One region of the Anaerosporomusa subterranea genome, then DNA from elsewhere that is predicted to be linked to it. Evidence: riboswitches for the same ligand, from Rfam matches in the RefSeq annotation. Region 1 holds a riboswitch; each other region holds the start of a gene.

What was found. A riboswitch is a leader RNA that binds a small molecule or an ion and turns the genes downstream of it on or off. The one in region 1 is predicted to bind thiamine pyrophosphate.
Region 2: another riboswitch for thiamine pyrophosphate. It lies ahead of thiC (phosphomethylpyrimidine synthase ThiC); the one in region 1 lies ahead of thiM (hydroxyethylthiazole kinase).
Region 3: another riboswitch for thiamine pyrophosphate. It lies ahead of cytX (putative hydroxymethylpyrimidine transporter CytX); the one in region 1 lies ahead of thiM (hydroxyethylthiazole kinase).

Annotation. Positions count from the first base shown of each region.
Region 1 is NZ_LSGP01000017.1:205,649-211,668, reverse strand. Features, by position in the region: gene AXX12_RS08525 (M20 metallopeptidase family protein) at 1-487, shown strand, start outside; gene AXX12_RS08520 (ABC transporter substrate-binding protein) at 531-2,096, shown strand; gene AXX12_RS08515 (DNA-3-methyladenine glycosylase I) at 2,215-2,775, opposite strand; TPP riboswitch at 2,950-3,062, shown strand; gene thiM (hydroxyethylthiazole kinase) at 3,137-3,949, shown strand; gene thiE (thiamine phosphate synthase) at 3,939-4,577, shown strand; gene AXX12_RS08500 (SIMPL domain-containing protein) at 4,716-5,414, shown strand; gene AXX12_RS08495 (DUF6612 family protein) at 5,629-6,020, opposite strand, start outside.
Region 2 is NZ_LSGP01000001.1:100,994-107,013, reverse strand. Features, by position in the region: gene AXX12_RS00410 (amino acid ABC transporter ATP-binding protein) at 1-489, opposite strand, end outside; gene AXX12_RS00405 (amino acid ABC transporter permease) at 494-1,288, opposite strand; gene AXX12_RS00400 (transporter substrate-binding domain-containing protein) at 1,342-2,187, opposite strand; gene thiC (phosphomethylpyrimidine synthase ThiC) at 2,454-3,755, opposite strand; TPP riboswitch at 3,995-4,131, opposite strand; gene AXX12_RS00390 (MFS transporter) at 4,439-5,812, opposite strand; gene AXX12_RS00385 (ABC transporter substrate-binding protein) at 5,920-6,020, opposite strand, start outside.
Region 3 is NZ_LSGP01000017.1:765,359-771,378, reverse strand. Features, by position in the region: gene AXX12_RS11000 (FAD-dependent oxidoreductase) at 103-1,395, opposite strand; gene AXX12_RS10995 (RidA family protein) at 1,409-1,867, opposite strand; TPP riboswitch at 2,188-2,300, shown strand; gene cytX (putative hydroxymethylpyrimidine transporter CytX) at 2,593-3,825, shown strand; gene thiM (hydroxyethylthiazole kinase) at 3,783-4,595, shown strand; gene thiW (energy coupling factor transporter S component ThiW) at 4,788-5,288, shown strand; gene AXX12_RS10975 (DUF6941 family protein) at 5,463-5,939, opposite strand.

The sequences.
Region 1 (6,020 bases):
TTCAGTGGTCATCTCTTTCGGATCTATTCATGGCGGGCGCATCGGCAACGTGATTCCCGATCAAGTGGAACTTGCCGGAACGATTCGCACTGTCAATCAGATAACACGGCAGAGCGTACTGCAGCAGTTGCGGGATTTTCTTGCCTATACGGCGGCGGCGACGCAGACGGAAGTGGAATTGGTCATTCATGAAGGTCTTCCTGTGCTCGATAATGCTCCGGAATTAATCAGCTTTTGCCGGGAATCGCTGAACCGCGTTTTTCCCGCTGCTTCTGTTGAAGAAGCGAAACCAACAATGGGGGCGGAGGATTTTTCCCTATATCAGGAGAATATTCCCGGTGTATTTTTATGGCTGGGCACAGGAAACGCTGCAAAGGGATATAATCATCAGTGGCATCATCCCCAATTTGATGTGGATGAAGAAAGCCTGGCTTACGGTGCAGCCGCCCTGGCCCAGTTAGCGTTTGATTTTCATAGTGTAAATTAGCAGGCAGCGATAACAAAAATGCAGATATGGGAGGATGTCTAGGATGAGCAAAAAATGGGTAAGTGTGCTTTTGGTTATTGTCACAGCGGCGTTTCTATTGGCCGGATGCGGTAAGAATGACAGCCATTCTGCAGCAAAAGAAAAGATCGTCATCGCTCAGAGCTCAGACGCTATGTATTTAGACCCTCAGGTTATCGATGACGGAAGCACGAATTCTATTTTATGCAATATCTATGATGGCTTGGTTAACCGGCAAGCGGACTTGTCCATCGTTCCCGGGCTTGCCGAAAAATGGGAACAGAAAGATGATCTTACCTGGATTTTTTATCTTCGCAAAAATGTTGTCTTTCACAATGAGAAAGCGTTTACCGCTGACGATGTTGTATTTACGATTGACAGGCTGAAAAAGCAGAAAGTAGTCAGCGGCTTTGCCCGTGGGATCGCCAACGTCAGGAAAATTGACGACTACACAGTGGAGATCAAAACTCCAACGCCGTATCCCATATTGCCGAACGATTTGGTTAAAGTCCGTATTATTAATAAAGAGTATGTGACGCAAGTCGGCAACGAAACCTTCAATCAGAAACCGGTAGGAACCGGTCCATATAAAGTGACGGAATGGATTAAGGAAGACCATCTCACGCTGCAAGCAAATGAAAAATACTGGCAAGGCTCGCCGCAAATCAAAACGGTGATTTTCAGGCCGATTAGCAATGAGGCGACGAGAACGGCGGCTTTGCTCAGCGGTGAAGTGGATGTCATTGCTGATGTTCCTGTCAGGGATGCCGAAAGAATTGAAAAAGACAGCAAGCTCAAGCTGGTCCGGGAACCAAGCCTGCGGCTTATCTATCTGATTCTCGATATTGGCCGGGACAGGACGCCGGCAGTCGACCTGCCTAAGAATCCTTTCCAGGATGAGCGGGTGCGTCAGGCCGTCCGCCTGGGCATTGATATCGACTCGATCATAAAAAATGTGATGAACGGTCGCGCTTATCCTGCTGAACAGGGAAATCCGAAAGAGGTAATCGGTTTTGTATCGGGCTTGCAAGCAGTCAAGTATGATCCGGAAAAAGCCAAAGCCCTTTTGGCTGAAGCCGGTTATCCGAACGGCTTTACCGTAACTTTGGATGCGCCGAACAACCGGTATCCCAATGACTCTAAGGTTGCTGAAGCTATCGCCAGCCAATGGGCAAAAATCGGCATTAACGTTAAACTGAACCTGATGCCTAAAGCACTGTATTTTGATTACACGCGGCTTGCGGACAAAACGACCGTCAGCTTAATCGGCTGGACGTCGGAAAATGCGGACGCCGGTTTTTGGTACCGGGCATTTTTCTATAGCAAAGACAAAAAGCCGGGATACGGGACATCCAATCGCTCTTTTTATACCAATCCCGAATTTGACAACTATATTGATCAGGCTGACAGTACTGCCAGGCTGAACGAGCGGGCTCAATTCCTGCAACAGGCAACACGCCAGTTGCAGAAGGACCTGCCGCTTCTTCCCTTGTACTTCCAGGAAAATGCATATGGCTTTTCCAAGAGAATCAATTTCACGCCACGCAAAGACGAGTATATTTACGCTTCTGATATTCAGTGGAGTAAATAATACATACCGGCTTGGTCAGTTTAATTCGCGATTGAAGAGACCGCCTAAAAAGCATCAACGCTTTTAGGCGGTCTCTTCTGCATCCTCTTCGTCGTAAACAACATCCCTGCCCAGTCTGTCAATAAGCTTGTTTTCGCACAAAGCAATCTTTTGTATGGTCATTTACCATGCCTGTGGCCTGCATAAACGCATAGCAGATTGTCGAGCCGACAAATTTAAAACCCAGTTTACGTAATGCCTTACTCATCCTGTCTGATTCGATCGAAGTAGCCGGTACTTCAGACGAGCTTGTCCAATGGTTGGTTATCGGTTTGCTATCAACAAATTGCCAAATGAAGTGACTGAAGCTGCCATGCAATTCCTGCATCGCCAAAAACTGTTTGGCGTTTTCAATCGCAGCATTGATTTTAAGCCGGTTACGGATAATTCCGGGGTTAGCCATAAGCTCTGCCACTTTTCCAGCATCATACTGAGCAATTTTACGGGCATCAAACCCATCGAAAGCCTGACGAAAGTTCTCCCGTTTTTTTAGAACAGTAGTCCAGCTAAGTCCTGCCTGCATTCCTTCCAGTATTAACATTTCAAATAGCTTCCGGTCATCATATACCGGAACTCCCCATTCATCATCATGGTAACGTATCATTAATTCATCTTGACCAGCCCAAGTACACCGTTGCAGCATGGTTAACCTCCCTATTCACAAATCCATCGAATACCTCCCTCTATTATATACAAAACGATAAGATACCTGTATGTCATCGTACAATTTTTGCTATTTCGCCACAAGGGACGATCGTTTCCCAAGACAGTTGATTTCTTGTTGGAAGGTGGTAAACTATAACTAAATAGAATAATGAAAGTTCAGGGGAGCTGGAAAGGCCGGCTGAGATACAAACCCGAGGATGTTTGTGACCCTATGACCTGATCTGGATAACGCCAGCGTAGGGATGAGCGAAGTGATTGTATATTTCTGCAGCGCATCCAGCCGGATGCGCTTTTATTATTATCGAGAAACGATGATATGGGGGGTATATAAGACAATGGAAGTACTGCAAAAAATTGCTGACAATCTACTGCGATTAAGAGAGAGAAAACCACTTGTTCATCACATAACGAATTACGTAACGGTGAACGACTGCGCCAACATTACCCTTGCAATCGGCGCTTCCCCGGTCATGGCCGATGATATTGCGGAAGTAGAGGAAATGGCCTCTTTCGCCTCCGCTCTGGTACTCAACATGGGAACCCTAAATGCCCGGACGATCGAATCGATGTTGGCAACGGGCCAAAAGGCGCGTCAAAGAGGAATTCCTGTTGTTTTCGATCCGGTTGGAGTTGGGGCGACAAGCCTGCGGACGTCTACTGCTAAACAAATTATTCGGGAGGTTCGTCCCACGGTGATTCGCGGCAATATGTCGGAAATCAAAATCATCGCTGGCCTGGATGTAGCAATCAAGGGAGTTGATTCAGTGGCAAGCGAAGACGCCGGAGAAAGCGTAGCGAGCAATCTCTCCCACAAACTTGACTGCGTGGTTGCTATAACCGGTAAGACAGACATTATCGCGCAAGGAAATCGGATTTACCGTATCGACAACGGGCATGCGCTGCTTTCGCAAATAACCGGATCCGGATGTATGGCCACCTCGCTGATCGGATGCTTTTGCGGGGCTGCCGACGATTGGTTCGCCGCAACGGCGGCGGGAATTGTGACGATGGGATTAGCTGGTGAACTCGCGCATGCCTCGTTGCAGCCAGGCGACGGCATCGGCACTTTTCATATCCGGCTATTTGATGCTGTTTCAGTAATAAATCCGGATATCCTGAAGAAGGGTGGCAAAATTGATGAGCTGTAACCAAAGTATCGACTACTCGTTGTATCTGGTGACTGACCGGCAGCTGCTAGCCGGCAAGGATTTGGCGGCAACAGTCGAGCAAGCCATTCTCGGCGGAGCAACTCTGGTGCAGCTTCGGGAAAAGGACGCATCAACCAGAGACTTCTATCAGCAGGCTGTCTTGATCAAGCAAATCACCGGCAAATATCATGTGCCGCTGATTATTAATGACCGGGCCGATATCGCCCTGGCGGTCGATGCAGACGGACTGCACATCGGGCAAGAGGACCTTCCCTTGCATATTGCGCGGCAGATAGTAGGACCGGAGAAGCTTATCGGCGTATCCACTGCGACTCTGGAGCAGGCATTGGCAGCAGAAGCAGCGGGTGCGGATTACTTGGGAATTGGAGCGATTTTCCCTACAGGCACGAAAAGCGACGCGGATAGTGTCAGCCTGGAGGAACTGCGAACCATAAAGGCAAAGGTGAGAATTCCTATAGTCGCCATCGGAGGCATCAATGAGACCAACATCAATAGCGTCATGTCGGTTGGGGTAGATGGAGCCGCCGTCGTCTCGGCGATCCTCTCCCGGCCCGACCCCTTGCGGGCCGCTGCCTATTTGCGTCAACTGATAGCACTAGCCTATTAACGACTATCTGCGCGAAAATAGAAACCGTATCTGCATTTATCGACCGTTTCCAAAAAACAATTTGGATTTAAATGCCGTTACCTTTTCAAAAATCAGACGTTTGATAACATAGAAGGTAAAATATTGGAGGTTATGAAAATGTTTAAAAAAGTTGCTATCCTACTGACAATGGGTTGTCTGTTAGCCGCTCCGGCCTTTGCCAATGAGGCTGCGAAAACGCTGATACAGGTGACTGGAACTAGTCAAAAAGAAGTTATCCCTGATGTTGCCCGAATGACTATCTCAATAAGCTCGGTAAACGACAATCTGGAAAAAGCCAAAGCTGAAAATACGCAAAACAGCAATCAGGTCTTGGCTAAGCTGAATGCTCAGGGAGTGTCAAACGAACAAATCAAAACAAATACATATCAGGTTGAGCCGATTTACAGCTATGAAAAAGACCGGTTGCCTAAACTAAAAGGCTATCGTGTAACCAACAGCCTGGAAATCCGTACTTCCATTGAAAACCTGGGGATTTTGGTGAATGAAGTAACAGCCGCAGGCGCTAATGAGATAAACTCGATCCGTTTCGAAACCACCAATGAAGCAGACGGCAAAAATGAAGCATTAAAAGCTGCAGTTGAAGATGCTTTGAAAAAAGCGGAAGTGATTGCGACTACGCTAAATAAGAAAATCGCCAATGTAACACTGGTAAATGAGTCTGGCGTATACTATCACCCGGTTATGATGGATAACAGATTGTTGAAAACAGCTGATGCGGGCGCGGCTGCTCCGAATATCCCCGCCGGCAAGGTAACCATCGGCGCAAACGTTCAGGTAACAGTTGTTTTGGAATAAGCAGCTATCGCTGTACGAAGGATAAAGAGGACCACCGCCTGGGAACAGGTGGTGGTCCTCTTTATCACATTCAACCTAATGGCACATTTGAATCTTTGCGAAGGCCCGGATCTATAAGAAGTTAAAAGCCTCTTGGAATATATTCCCATTAAATTGCCTTGCAGCATCAGAAGGTAACTCACAATCTTGCTTTTCCGGTCATTTTGAGCTGCATTTATTCACTTTCTTTAGGAGCTACCTTAACTGCCGGTTTCATTTCTTTTGCATTATCTCGCACATCTTGAGGAATCTCTATGGGATCTACCTGATTATATTTCGAATACGTTATCTGCATAGTTAATGTCGATTTTGTTAAAAAACCTTCGATTTCCGCTTTACTCTTTGGATTGGTTATATCCAAAAACAAGCCTACCCCTTTTCGAATCGGTTCTGTTAAATCCATATCTATTTCTGTTACCATCTTAGTCACTTTATCAACTTTAACATTGTATTTTATATTGCCAGCAGATAACAACCCAAGCCGTCCTGCCGCAATCGCTCTCAACATATCCTTATCCTGCACAGTATTTAGTTTGACAGCCTCACCAATAGCATCACTTATTTGCA
Region 2 (6,020 bases), on a different contig from region 1:
AAGGGCGCGGGCAATGGCGACTCTTTGCTTTTGACCGCCTGACAACTGATGCGGCTTAGCATTGATATATGCTGCCATACCGACCTTTTCCAAAAATTTAATAGCAGTTTGTTTAGCCGTTTGCTTATCCTGCTTTAATACCTTAACTAAGCCTACCATGCAGTTTTCAAGTACAGTCAAATTATTAAACAGATTAAACTGTTGAAACACCATGCCCACTTTTGTTCGATATAACGTCAGTCTGTCATATTCTTCCACGATATTTCGCTCATCGTGAATAATCTCGCCTGAAGTTGGTGTTTCAAGCAAGTTAATACACCGGAGCAGGGTGGATTTTCCAGACCCGGACGCCCCAATAATACAAATAACATCACCATGAGAAACATCAAAGCTGATACTTTTGAGAATCTCACGATTACCAAAGCATTTAACCAAATTTCTTATTTTTAGTATTGGCTGTTGTTTTACTGCATTATTTATTTTTTCCATCAGATTACTTATCGCCTTTCTTGGGAGTAAACGGTCCGCATGGATCGGCTAACGGATCATAAGGAACTAAAGAGTAGTTGTCAGGGCCGTCCATTCTCTTTTCTATCCATAACAAAAAGCGGGATACAGCAAAGGTCATAACAAAGTAAATTACACACGTAATAAAGAAAACTTCAAAATAGCGATAATAGGCACCTGCGGCTGATTTCGACAAGAAGTATAGCTCGGTTACGGAGATTACATTTAAGACTGATGTATCCTTAATATTGATAATCAAATTATTACCGATTTGCGGCATGATATTCCGTAATGCTTGCGGCAGAATGATAGTGGACATCAACTGAAAATGATTCATACCGATAGCTTTAGCAGCCTCTGTCTGGCCGATATCAATAGAAATGATGCCACCACGTACGGTTTCAGCCATATAGGCGCCGGTATTGACAGACACAACCAAAAATCCTGCAAACAATGGCGACATGTCAATATTGTAAAGTTGCATAGAACCATAGTACACAACCATCGCTTGCACAATCATCGGCGTACCGCGGAATATCTCCACATATGCCGCTAAAATCGTTCTTACACACTGGTAAAAGCCCCGTTTGAGCATACCGTCTTTAGGATTAATCGGGATAGTCTGAACAATACCGACTAATAAGCCGATCAGGCAGCCAATAAAAGTACCTGCTACGGCCAAGAACAACGTGACAACAGCGCCTTTTACAAATAAGAAACCATATTGTTGGAGAAGAAAATACACCCACTCAAAGAACGTTGCCGGCATAGAACTTGTCATATCTTTTCCACCTTGTTATAAATAAGGATGGCTGGCGCCATCCCTAATACTGATTATTTTTTTGCTAATGGCTGGCTTTTAATCGCTTCTTCCATCAGTTTATTGCGATCCGCTTCTGTCAGTCCGGCAAGAGCTTTATTAATTTTCGTTAGCAGATCATTGCTTTTCCCTTTAGCAACCGCAATACCCATTTCCACTTCTTCTTTTGATGCCTTAAAGCCTTGTCCATCTTTGAAATCCAGCATCACTAACCCGGGGTTCGCATATACTGCAGCCATGGCTGTTGGCTTATCGGTAGCCACTACTTCTACCTTACCGGAAGTTAGCGCAACAATCATACCAGGAACATTGTCAATAGCTGGTTGAATTTTCGCATCAGGAATTTGTTTGAGCAAGTCATACCAAACTGTATTGAGTTGTGATGTGGCAACAGAGCCTTTTAGGCCATTCAGATCTTTAGCCGCGGCAAAAGGACTGTCTTTTTTCGTCAGCGCAACGATATCGGCATTGTAATAAACAGAAGAGAAATCAACTGTTTCTTTACGCTTACTGGTGATACTCATGCCAGCGATAGCGGCGTCGATCTTGCCGGCATTTACGGCTGGCGCCAAGCCATCCCATTCAATCTTGTGGATTTCCAGTTCATAGCCCATCGATTCGGCAATCTTTTTAGCAATCATTACATCATAGCCCAAGGCGTATTCTTGACTGCCTTTAATTTTCACTGCTCCATTATCAGCAGTAGTCTGGGTCCAGTTAAAAGGCGCATAACCACATTCCATACCAACTCGAAACACCTTTTTATCTGCTTCTTTTTTGTCACCAGAGCACCCAGTTAGTATAACGCCAAAAATAGCTACACAAAGCAACGCAATAAGCATAGTTTTGTAATTCTTCATCATCTCTCAACCTTTCGTCTGCTTTTTTGCTAAAATTCAACACAAATGTGTAATACACTTAATTGTAGCAACGCCTATGAATAAATGTCAAGCTGTATACATTATATCTACACCGATTAGGCTGTCTGTTCATTTCGTAATCGCAAAGAATACTTTTCTCTTCATTAGGGAAATTTTCATCACGCCTTGCATAGACCAACAACAACCCTAAAGAAGACCTCAGCCCTGCTCAATTCGGGGTTGAGGCCTTCATCTTTTTTGCAATTTTATAGAATACTTAAATCCTCACCATTTAGAATCTTCTTCATGTTTTTCATTGGACACATCTTGCCGCACATTGTGCAGGTATCCTCACACTCAGGAGCCGATTCCGCGCGGTATCTTCTTGCCTTTTCCGGATCTATAGCAAGTTCAAGCATTCTCGGGAAGTTTACATCAGCTCGGGCTGCGCTCATTTGGTTATCCCAATCACGTGCGCCCGGGATGCCTTTGGCGATGTCAGCGGCGTGCGCGGCTATGCGAGCAGCGATGATCCCTTCCTTCATATCATCAAGGTTCGGCAAGCGAAGATGTTCAGCCGGAGTAACGAAACAAAGGAAGTCAGCGCCATTTGCAGCGGCAACAGCGCCGCCGATAGCGCTGGTTATGTGGTCATAACCGGGGGCGATATCAGTGACGAGCGGCCCTAGTACATAGAAAGGCGCACCGTGGCACAGTTTTTTCTCAAGCAGCATATTGGCGGCGATCTCATTCAGCGCCATGTGTCCCGGCCCTTCAATCATGACCTGCACGTTTCTGGCCCAAGCTCGTTTTGTCAGTTCCCCCAAAGTGATCAGTTCTTCAATCTGCGCCGGGTCAGTAGAATCGTTTATCGAACCCGGGCGACAGGCGTCACCGAGACTAATAGTTACATCATACTTCTCGCAGATATCCAACAACCGGTCATAATACTCATAAAACGGATTTTCCCGGTCATTTAGCTCCATCCAGGCGAAAAGTAATGAACCGCCGCGCGATACAATGTTTGTCAAACGCTTGTTTTCTTTCACTCGTTTCGCGGTTGCCCGATTCATTCCACAATGAACAGTGATGAAGTCTACACCATCACTAGCATGACGTTCCACGACCGAGAAAAACTCATCGACGGAGATTTCTTTTAAGTCTTTATCCAGCATCCCTACTGCGTCATACATCGGCACAGTGCCAATCATGACAGGCGACATAGCAAGCAGCGCCGTGCGGAATTCCTGGGTCTTGCCGTAACAGCTCAAATCCATGATCGCTTCAGCTTTTAAGTCAATCGCCCATTTTGCCTTTTCCACTTCTAAATTAATGTCATTGCAGTCCTTAGAGACTCCCAGATTGACGTTGATTTTTGTCCGCAGACCTTGGCCGACTCCTTCTGGACTAAGACGGGTGTGGTTTTTGTTCGCCGGAATAACCACTTTGCCTTCAGCAATTAACTGACGGAGGTTTTCCACAGTCATTTTCTCTTTGCTGGCGACAATTTGCATTTGCTCAGTGATGATTCCTTTTCTGGCTGCGTCCATTTGTGTAGTATAGGTCATTATTTACACCATCCTTTATAATAATTAACTGTTGGCGCGGTCTTAGGAAGACGGAGCACGTTAACCACAGAGTACGCAGAGCACACAGAGGGCCCCGCAGAGGGCTACGGTTTCTTACTCATAGATCCAAAACCCTCAGTGCACTCGACGCACCCTCTGTGAACTCTAAGCAAACGTAACCGCTTTCTTCCGTCGCACTTTACTTTGCTGGCAGTAAAAAAGGCTTGCCAACGTACGGCAAGCCTTTCATTCTGCTTTCCTACGGTGGTACTAACCACATCAGGTTTAAGGGTTGGAGCAAGCTCCTCTCAGCATTAGTACCTATCCCACCTAAAACTTAAGCGCGATAAAATACTAGGCACCCCTAGCGATTGATTCAATTTGGTTTCATTGTACTGCATTTTCTTTAGCTTGTATAGTAAATCATCTTCGTTAGCCCATAACCTGTATCGCATTCTCCTTTACTGCGGACACAAGTACTACGATGTGTTTCTGTTTTTCGCGTCAGACAAATTGACGAAGCTAACCGGCCTATCAAAAGGCGGTTTCAGCCAGCCCGTTCCTTCGCGCAGCGCCTTTCGCGTTTTCGCGGCCAATTTTTCTCGTCGCTATCTAACTTTCCCTGTCAAAGAAAAACACCTTTATGTATCTTCGTTTACTCTGCGGGATCTTGTACTTCACTATCATCCATTCCGGCTGACCTTGGCGATAGATAGCGTGGTTTGCAGTTCATCGCCAACATTGCGGCAGTACGTTTCTTTGATATTCAAGACGAACACAAGCCCAACTGCCAGTACCGCAGCACACAGTAAAAACGCCTGATGATAGGCAATAGCTGGATAAATCTTTACACCGTGTTCGATTGCTCCCTGCCAATATTGATCAAGTATCCAACCAAACAAGGGTTGTAAAAATGCGGCGCCAACAAACGCGCCTGAATTAGCAACACCTGCGGCCATGCCGGTGATATGTGACGAATTAACCTCTTTGACGCAAGCGACTGTAAGGGTAATCCCTGATACCCCGAGACCAATGGCTAAACAAATCGGATATAACACCCACTCAGGCGGTTTGGCCTGATTCCAGAAAGTCAGCAGTAGCCAAATGGCCAAGAAGAAAGCCGTTGCCCCAACGTACGGCAACCGTCTGAATCCAAACCGATCTGAAAAAAATCCGAATAGCGGCCCGCCCAGCATATTGCCGGTTACCATCAGTAACAAATGATTGGACGCATCGAACCTCGACATGCCGTAAACCTGCATAAAGTAGGAAACTCCCCATAGGCCCACGACAGTCATATATACACCATATATCAACGAAGAGGCAAAAAACGGCGTCCAAGTATGGCGATTGCCCAGCACCTGCTTGAGGCTGCCGCCGATGCTGGGTTTGGCAACCGCCGGACTATGCATACAACCTTCCCGTCCCTCGATTGCCGCTATGCTTGGTAAACCAATGTCAGTCGGCCGGTTGCGAATGAGAAGCCAACACAATAGCGCCATCAAAAGTGAAAATACCGCTATCATATAAAAAGATGACCGCCAGCCAAGAGCTTCCACAACAACGGCCAGCGGCGTTGCAGCCGCCAACGATCCGGCATTACCGACCAGTACGATCAAGCCGGACATTGTACCGAATTCCCTGGCTCTAAACCATTCGGCGTGTATCTTCACAATATTGACATAGATTAAGCTAACTCCTAAACTGGCCAGAAATCGACCGAGATATAGACCGCTGAGCGTATCTGTCCAACCGAAAAGCAAAGCGCCGACAGCAGACACGAGCATAGCGATGCTGATCGTCAGCCGCGGTCCAAAATAGTCGGCAAGAATTCCAGCCGGGACTTGCGCCAAAGCGTAGGTATAAAAATAAATAGAAGCTAATATTCCCAGATCAGATGCCCGCTCAATGGCAAAATCCCGCATTAAATTGTCTGCGACAACCCCTGTTCCGACACGATGGAAATAGACAACCCAGCAACTAAGCGCAGCAGGAACCCACACCAGCCAGCGTCGGCGCAGCATCTGTTGTTCGCCGGAAATATTTGTAGCCATCATTGTACCCCATTGTCGTTCCCTATTCCCTGATGAGGTTCGTAGTTCAGCGGCTAAATACCTGCTTTTAAAAAAGAAACACCACCGCAAAAGGTGGTGTTTCAGTCGTGTTACGGCTTAACCGTTGCCTTATACATTTGCTTGCCGTCTTTTACTTCGATAATCACTGCGCTCTTGACTGCGTCATGAGTCGCGTTCAAAGTCGTTGCAC
Region 3 (6,020 bases), 560 kb from region 1:
GGGCTCCTTCCTCTAAAGAAGGAGCCCAAGAGCGGCTAAATCCCTGGATAAGTGCGGCGAGGATTCAGATGGAGTTAAAACCCCACCTGAATCAAGTCTGCTTTATGACTTGAATACGTTGGTCATGCCGGCTTCTTCTACCCGGTCTTTAATCTCTTTGATATCTGTAGTATAGAGGTTGAGTCGTTTCATCCGTTCAAAATATACAGATCCGGAGAAGGTGTACTTCTTGGTCATGCCTTCTTCGGTTTGCATACTTTCTTTAACAAACGCAATCGCGTCACCGCAAGCCAGGGAAGTCGGCAGAATAATCGGGTCTTGGCCAAACGCGGCGCGAGCGGCATTGTGCCCTGCCAGTGTGCCGGTAATAATTGCTTCGGTATGACCAACCAGCAGACCGGCCTTTTCACCGCCGCAGAAAACATTAGCCAGTCCATCAACATGCAGTGCATTATTGCGCGGCGACATACCTACATAGCGCATCGAATTGCCGATGCCGCCAGCATAAGGATCTTCATAGCGTGCTTCTTCAAAGCCTGGGATCTGCCGCAGAATCGCCAGCGGATAATAGGCTGTCATCAGTTTGGCGTGGCCGGTATCCAACAGGATAATATTGTCATTGAATTCCGCCAGCGCATATTGCTGACAGGCCTTCTGCGTTAACGACGCCTCTCCTTTTTGCAAATGCTTGGGGATAGGAATAATCGCAACACCGGTTGTATCAAGTTGTTCGACAATCTCTTTCGATAGCGAGTCTTTGAGAAGTTTACACGAACCACTCATAGCGCCAATTGAGCCATCAGGCTTTTTGCCGATTAGCTCTGTTATGCCAGCTTTGCCGGCGATCGACATCCGCGGTCCAAAGGTTGGGCAGCGGAAAATGCACATAACACAGCCGTTTCCATATTTAGTGCAGTTGCCTTGTGGGCCGGCCGTGCCGGAGGCATCGACAAAGCTATCGCCAACACCTTTGATCTCTTTCTTCTCAGTGTAGTGTTCGGCAATCAGAGTGGTAATGGTGTCACCGTCTTTTTCGATATCTTTTACTCTGGCACAGAGATGGATCTTGACACCAGCTTCAAGCAACGCTTTTTTTACCGCCGGTTCAATTTTCGCCACATCGTATAAAGAGACGTGTTTGTGACCTGGGAATTCCACATTCTTATGACGAGCTACCTGATCGGCAATCTGAAATAATTTGCCGCCGCCCATGGCAATTAACTCTTCAGTGGCAGAGAAACGACCATTGTTGCGTATAATGCCGCCAACCAGGCCGGTGCCGAGGAGCATGTCAGTCCGTTCGAACAGCTCAACCTCTGCCCCTGCCTGTCGCGCAGCCAGAGCAGCCGCACAGCCGGCCCAGCCGCCGCCGTTAATTATTACTTTTTTCGCCACTGCTGAATACCTCCTATTTCACTTTGACAATCATTTCGACTTCAACTGCCGCGCCAAGAGGAAGTTGGGCTACACCAACGGCAGAGCGGGCGTGTGTTCCAGCCTCGCCAAACAGCTTGGCGACTAACTCGGATGCGCCGTTGACTACTTTAGGCTGATCGGTAAAATCGACGGCACTGTTGACAAAACCAACTACTTTGATGATTTTCTCAACATTGTCAAGACTGCCGGCCACACTTTTAACCGCCGCCAGACAGTTTAGCGCACAAATTTTGGCTGCCTCATAACCCTCTTCAAGGCTTACTTCCTGCCCAAGCTTGCCTTTGTACTTGACCTCGCCTTTCACGATCGGAAGCTGACCTGAGGTATACACATGATCACCGCAGCGTACAGCAGGAACATAAGCAGCCACCGGCTTTGCCACCTCTGGCAAGGTTAGTCCTAATTCATTTAGCTTGTCTTCAAATCCCATTTTTTCTTCCACCTTTCTAACCTTAAAATCAGCCAAACGCCTTCCCTACGGAATCTTTTTTTCGCACCTGATATATGGTGATATCCATCCGCAGAAAAGTATGCTTTAGCTGCAAAATCTGAAGGATTAAGCCGTTTTCTTGTTCACCGCATCCTTGAGAAGCGACCTTTGAGACAATTCTATAGATGTTGCCAGACTCCTGCCGACAATTCCTATTTTCTCCTGATTCAGTACCGCTAATCCCATGACAAGCATACTTCTGTTTAGATTTTTTCTATTGATTCCTGATCTCCCAGGGTGTATGATTGAATAAATATAATAGTGTAGGCAAGGGGTGCTGGAGAGGCCGGCTGAGATTTAGACCCGATAAGGTCTATGACCCTGTAACCTGATCTGGGTAATGCCAGCGTAGGGAATGCAGCAGATTTTCTGAGGCGCATCCGTACGGATGCGCCTTTTCTTAGAGCGTCAAGAAAGTATAACTGTGGAAGTATGTTAGCGCAAAGAACGCAAAGCGTGCTAGCGGTTGGCCGCAAAAACGCGAAAGGCGCTACGCGCCTACGCGAAGGGAACGCACAAAAAAAATATGCGCACACACGTGCGCATCGTGTCATTTGGCCGTCCATAGTAGCGCTTGTGGCGCTAGTGCGGCTTGTGCTGAACGTACCTCGGCTCCCCAAGGACCGCAAAGCGGTTTTTCTTGCTACATAGAAAGAGGTGTAATTATGAATACAACATCAACCCTTGGCTTCAAACACTTTCTGTTTCTTTGGTTCGGCGCCGCGGTATCGGTGCCGGAAATTCTCGCTGGCGGATTGCTTGCCCCACTTGGCTTAGCCAGCGGCGCGACTGCCATACTGGCAGGGCATTTGATCGGCACTACCCTGCTGGCTCTGGTTGGCCTGATCGGGTTCCAGGAGCGAGTGCCGGCGATTGAGTCGACGCGCATTTCATTTGGCGCTTACGGCGCCCGCTTATTCGCATTGTTGAATGTGCTACAGTTGATTGGCTGGACAACAATTATGATCCTCTCGGCGGCCCGTTCTGTCAACGAAATCACGAAAATTCTATTCCAGATTGATAACACCACAATTTGGAGCGTAACTATCGGCGCTTTAATCCTGCTGTGGGTGGCTCTCGGTCGGGAAAGCGGCTGGAAGAAGCTCAACATGGCAGCAGTTTGGCTGTTATTTGGCTTAACCGTAGTATTGAGCTGGGCCGTGCTGCGGAACCCGGTGGTGGCTCAGCAGCCAGCCGCAGGGATGCTGAGTTTCACGGAAGCGATCGAGCTGAGCATAGCCATGCCTCTATCTTGGTTGCCGCTGGCCGCAGACTACACCCGATTTGCCCGTTCTGGCAAAGGTGCTGCCTGGGGCAGCTTTATTGGCTATTTCACTGGAAGCTGCTGGATGTACCTCATTGGTCTTGGTGTTGCCGTCAAAACCGGCAATGCCGATCCGGCGGCAGTCATGCTAGCAGCAAATCTAGGTCTTGCGGCCTTAGGGATTGTGATCCTGGCAACTATTACAACCACCTTCATGGACGCCTATTCGGCCGGAGTCAGTATCGCCACTCTTTGTCCTGGTCTCAACGAAAAACATATGGCCATGGCGGTCACGGTACTGGGCGCGGCGCTTGCCCTCATCATTGATATGGAACAATACATTTCATTCTTGTTAGCCATCGGCTCAGTATTTGCGCCATTATTCGCGATACTGCTGACAGATTACTTCATATTAAAGAATCGCCGCATCCGTCCAGAACTACAGGCAAACTGGTCTGCCTTGGCGGTTTGGTGCGTAGGGATAGCCCTATATTATCAATTCCTTGATCTTAAACTTGCGCTCGGCGCGACGATTCCGGTCATTATCGTCACCGCGTTTATCTATACAATTGTCGGGAGGTTTGCCAACACATGGACATACTGCAAACAGCAGCCCAAGCCCTCGCAGCCATAAGGAAATCGAAGCCGCTGATCCACCACTTGACGAATTATGTAACAATTAATGACTGTGCTAACATCACTTTGGCTATTGGCGCATCGCCGGTCATGGCTAACGACCCGCAGGAAGTGGAAGAAATGGTTAGCCACGCAGCGGCGCTGGTGATCAACATTGGAACCCTTGACGCGACCAAAGTGCAATCAATGATCGCGGCCGGCAAGCAAGCCAATACGCTCGGCATCCCAGTCATCTTCGACCCGGTAGGAGTAGGGGCTACGTCTTTTCGCAGGCAAGCGGCCGGCCAAATACTGCAAGCTGTGCAGCCAACGGTGATCAGAGGCAATATGTCGGAAATCAAAACTCTGGCCGGTTTCGAGGCAGTCACTCGCGGAGTAGACTCGGCGGTTGATACGGCAGATGGTGACCAAGCGGCGCAAACGGTAGCAAAAAAACTGAATTGCATTGTCACGATTACTGGCAAAATGGACCTCATTGTCAGCAATCAGGGCCTGTACCGCATCGACAACGGACATCCCCTTTTGGCTAACGTGACCGGAACCGGCTGTATGGCCACTTCGCTTATCGCCTGTTTCTGTGGTGTGACTACCGATTACCTCGCCAGCGCCGTTGGCGGCATAGCGGTAATGGGGATCGCCGGCGAGATCGCTGAGCGTTCTCTGAAACCAGATGAAGGAATAGGCACGTTTAGGGTTAGATTGTTTGACGCAGTATCAAATATGACTCCTGAACTGCTGCTACGGCACGGCAGAGTAAACCAGGGGTAAACGTAGCGTCTGAAAACGAGGCAGCACTTCAACCGCAGAGTACGCAGATTACACGGAGGGTTCGCTGAGGGCTACTGGATTTATTGATTATAATAGTATTTTCCGCCCCCTCCGCAACCCTCTGGGATCTCTGCGTACTCTGCGGTTAGCGTCCTTAAACCACGGATACTCAGATACGAGAGGAGAATGATTATGAACATTAGAAAACTAACGTTTACTGCTCTATTTATCGCCATTGGCGTATTGTCGGCTCATTTGGTGTATATCCCGGTGGGTGTCGCAAAATGTTTCCCTGTGCAGCATGCTATCAATGTCCTGTTGGCGGTTCTGCTAGGAACTCGCTACTCGACCGGCGCGGCGTTTGGCATCTCGCTGTTGCGCAATCTGTTGGGCACTGGCTCCATTCTAGCCTTCCCTGGCAGCATGATCGGCGCTGCACTGTCTGGCATACTCTATAAACGCACTGGGCATATCTTGGGCGCAATCGCTGGCGAAATCATCGGCACTGGCCTAATCGGCGGTCTTTTATCCTTCCCGATCGCCAAGTTCCTGATCGGTTCACCTGTCGGCGCGTTCTTTTTCATTATCCCGTTCCTAGTCAGCACAGTCGGCGGCAGTTTGATCGCCTGGCTGCTGTATAAGACACCGGTAGTTGCGTACTCGCGGGAGATATTGGGACAGAACACAAGATGAGTACGGAGTAAGGAACGATTATTGAACCGAAACGCAATGCGCACTGCGTGCGCCGCCAAATGGATACGGCGCGCACGCAATGCGCATATATTATTTCTTTTTGGCGCAGTAACACAGCGCCTACTTCATTTGTTTTGGCGGTTCAAAAGAGTCTCGTTCTCGCGGCTAATTTCTCTATTTTGCCCACACATAGAACGGATAGTAGCCTACCAAGGTTCCGTCAACAAAGACATTGATCGCATAAAATCCTTCAGTCGGGAAGGTGACTTTCCATTGAACAATTTGGTTTTGCATCGCTCCTGCGCGGGGAAATTTGAGGTCAAATTCCAAGCGGCAAAGATTGGCTTTGCCCAAGGAATCGGTTAAGACCATCGCGTTTGAGACCGACTGGAACTGTCCGGTTGCAATGAAATTCGTCGAAGTCGAAAAAGCCACTTTGGCAGGAAATTGAGCTGCGGCGAAGCCCATAATCAATCCATCAAGCGACCGATTACCATTCTGATATTGAATTACCTGGTTACCCATGACATGACTGGAGACAAAGACTGGATGGTCACCGGTAATAACTTTGATGCTGGCATGGCTCACTTGCGGCAAAAGCAGCAAGAAAAGCCCTAATAGAATAGTTAAAAAGCTTCGCTTATGCAACACCAATGCGCCTCCATTCAAATGCAATAATTTCTATAATTTACATTATTTAGTATATACCAAATCTTTTTCCCGGTCAATCCG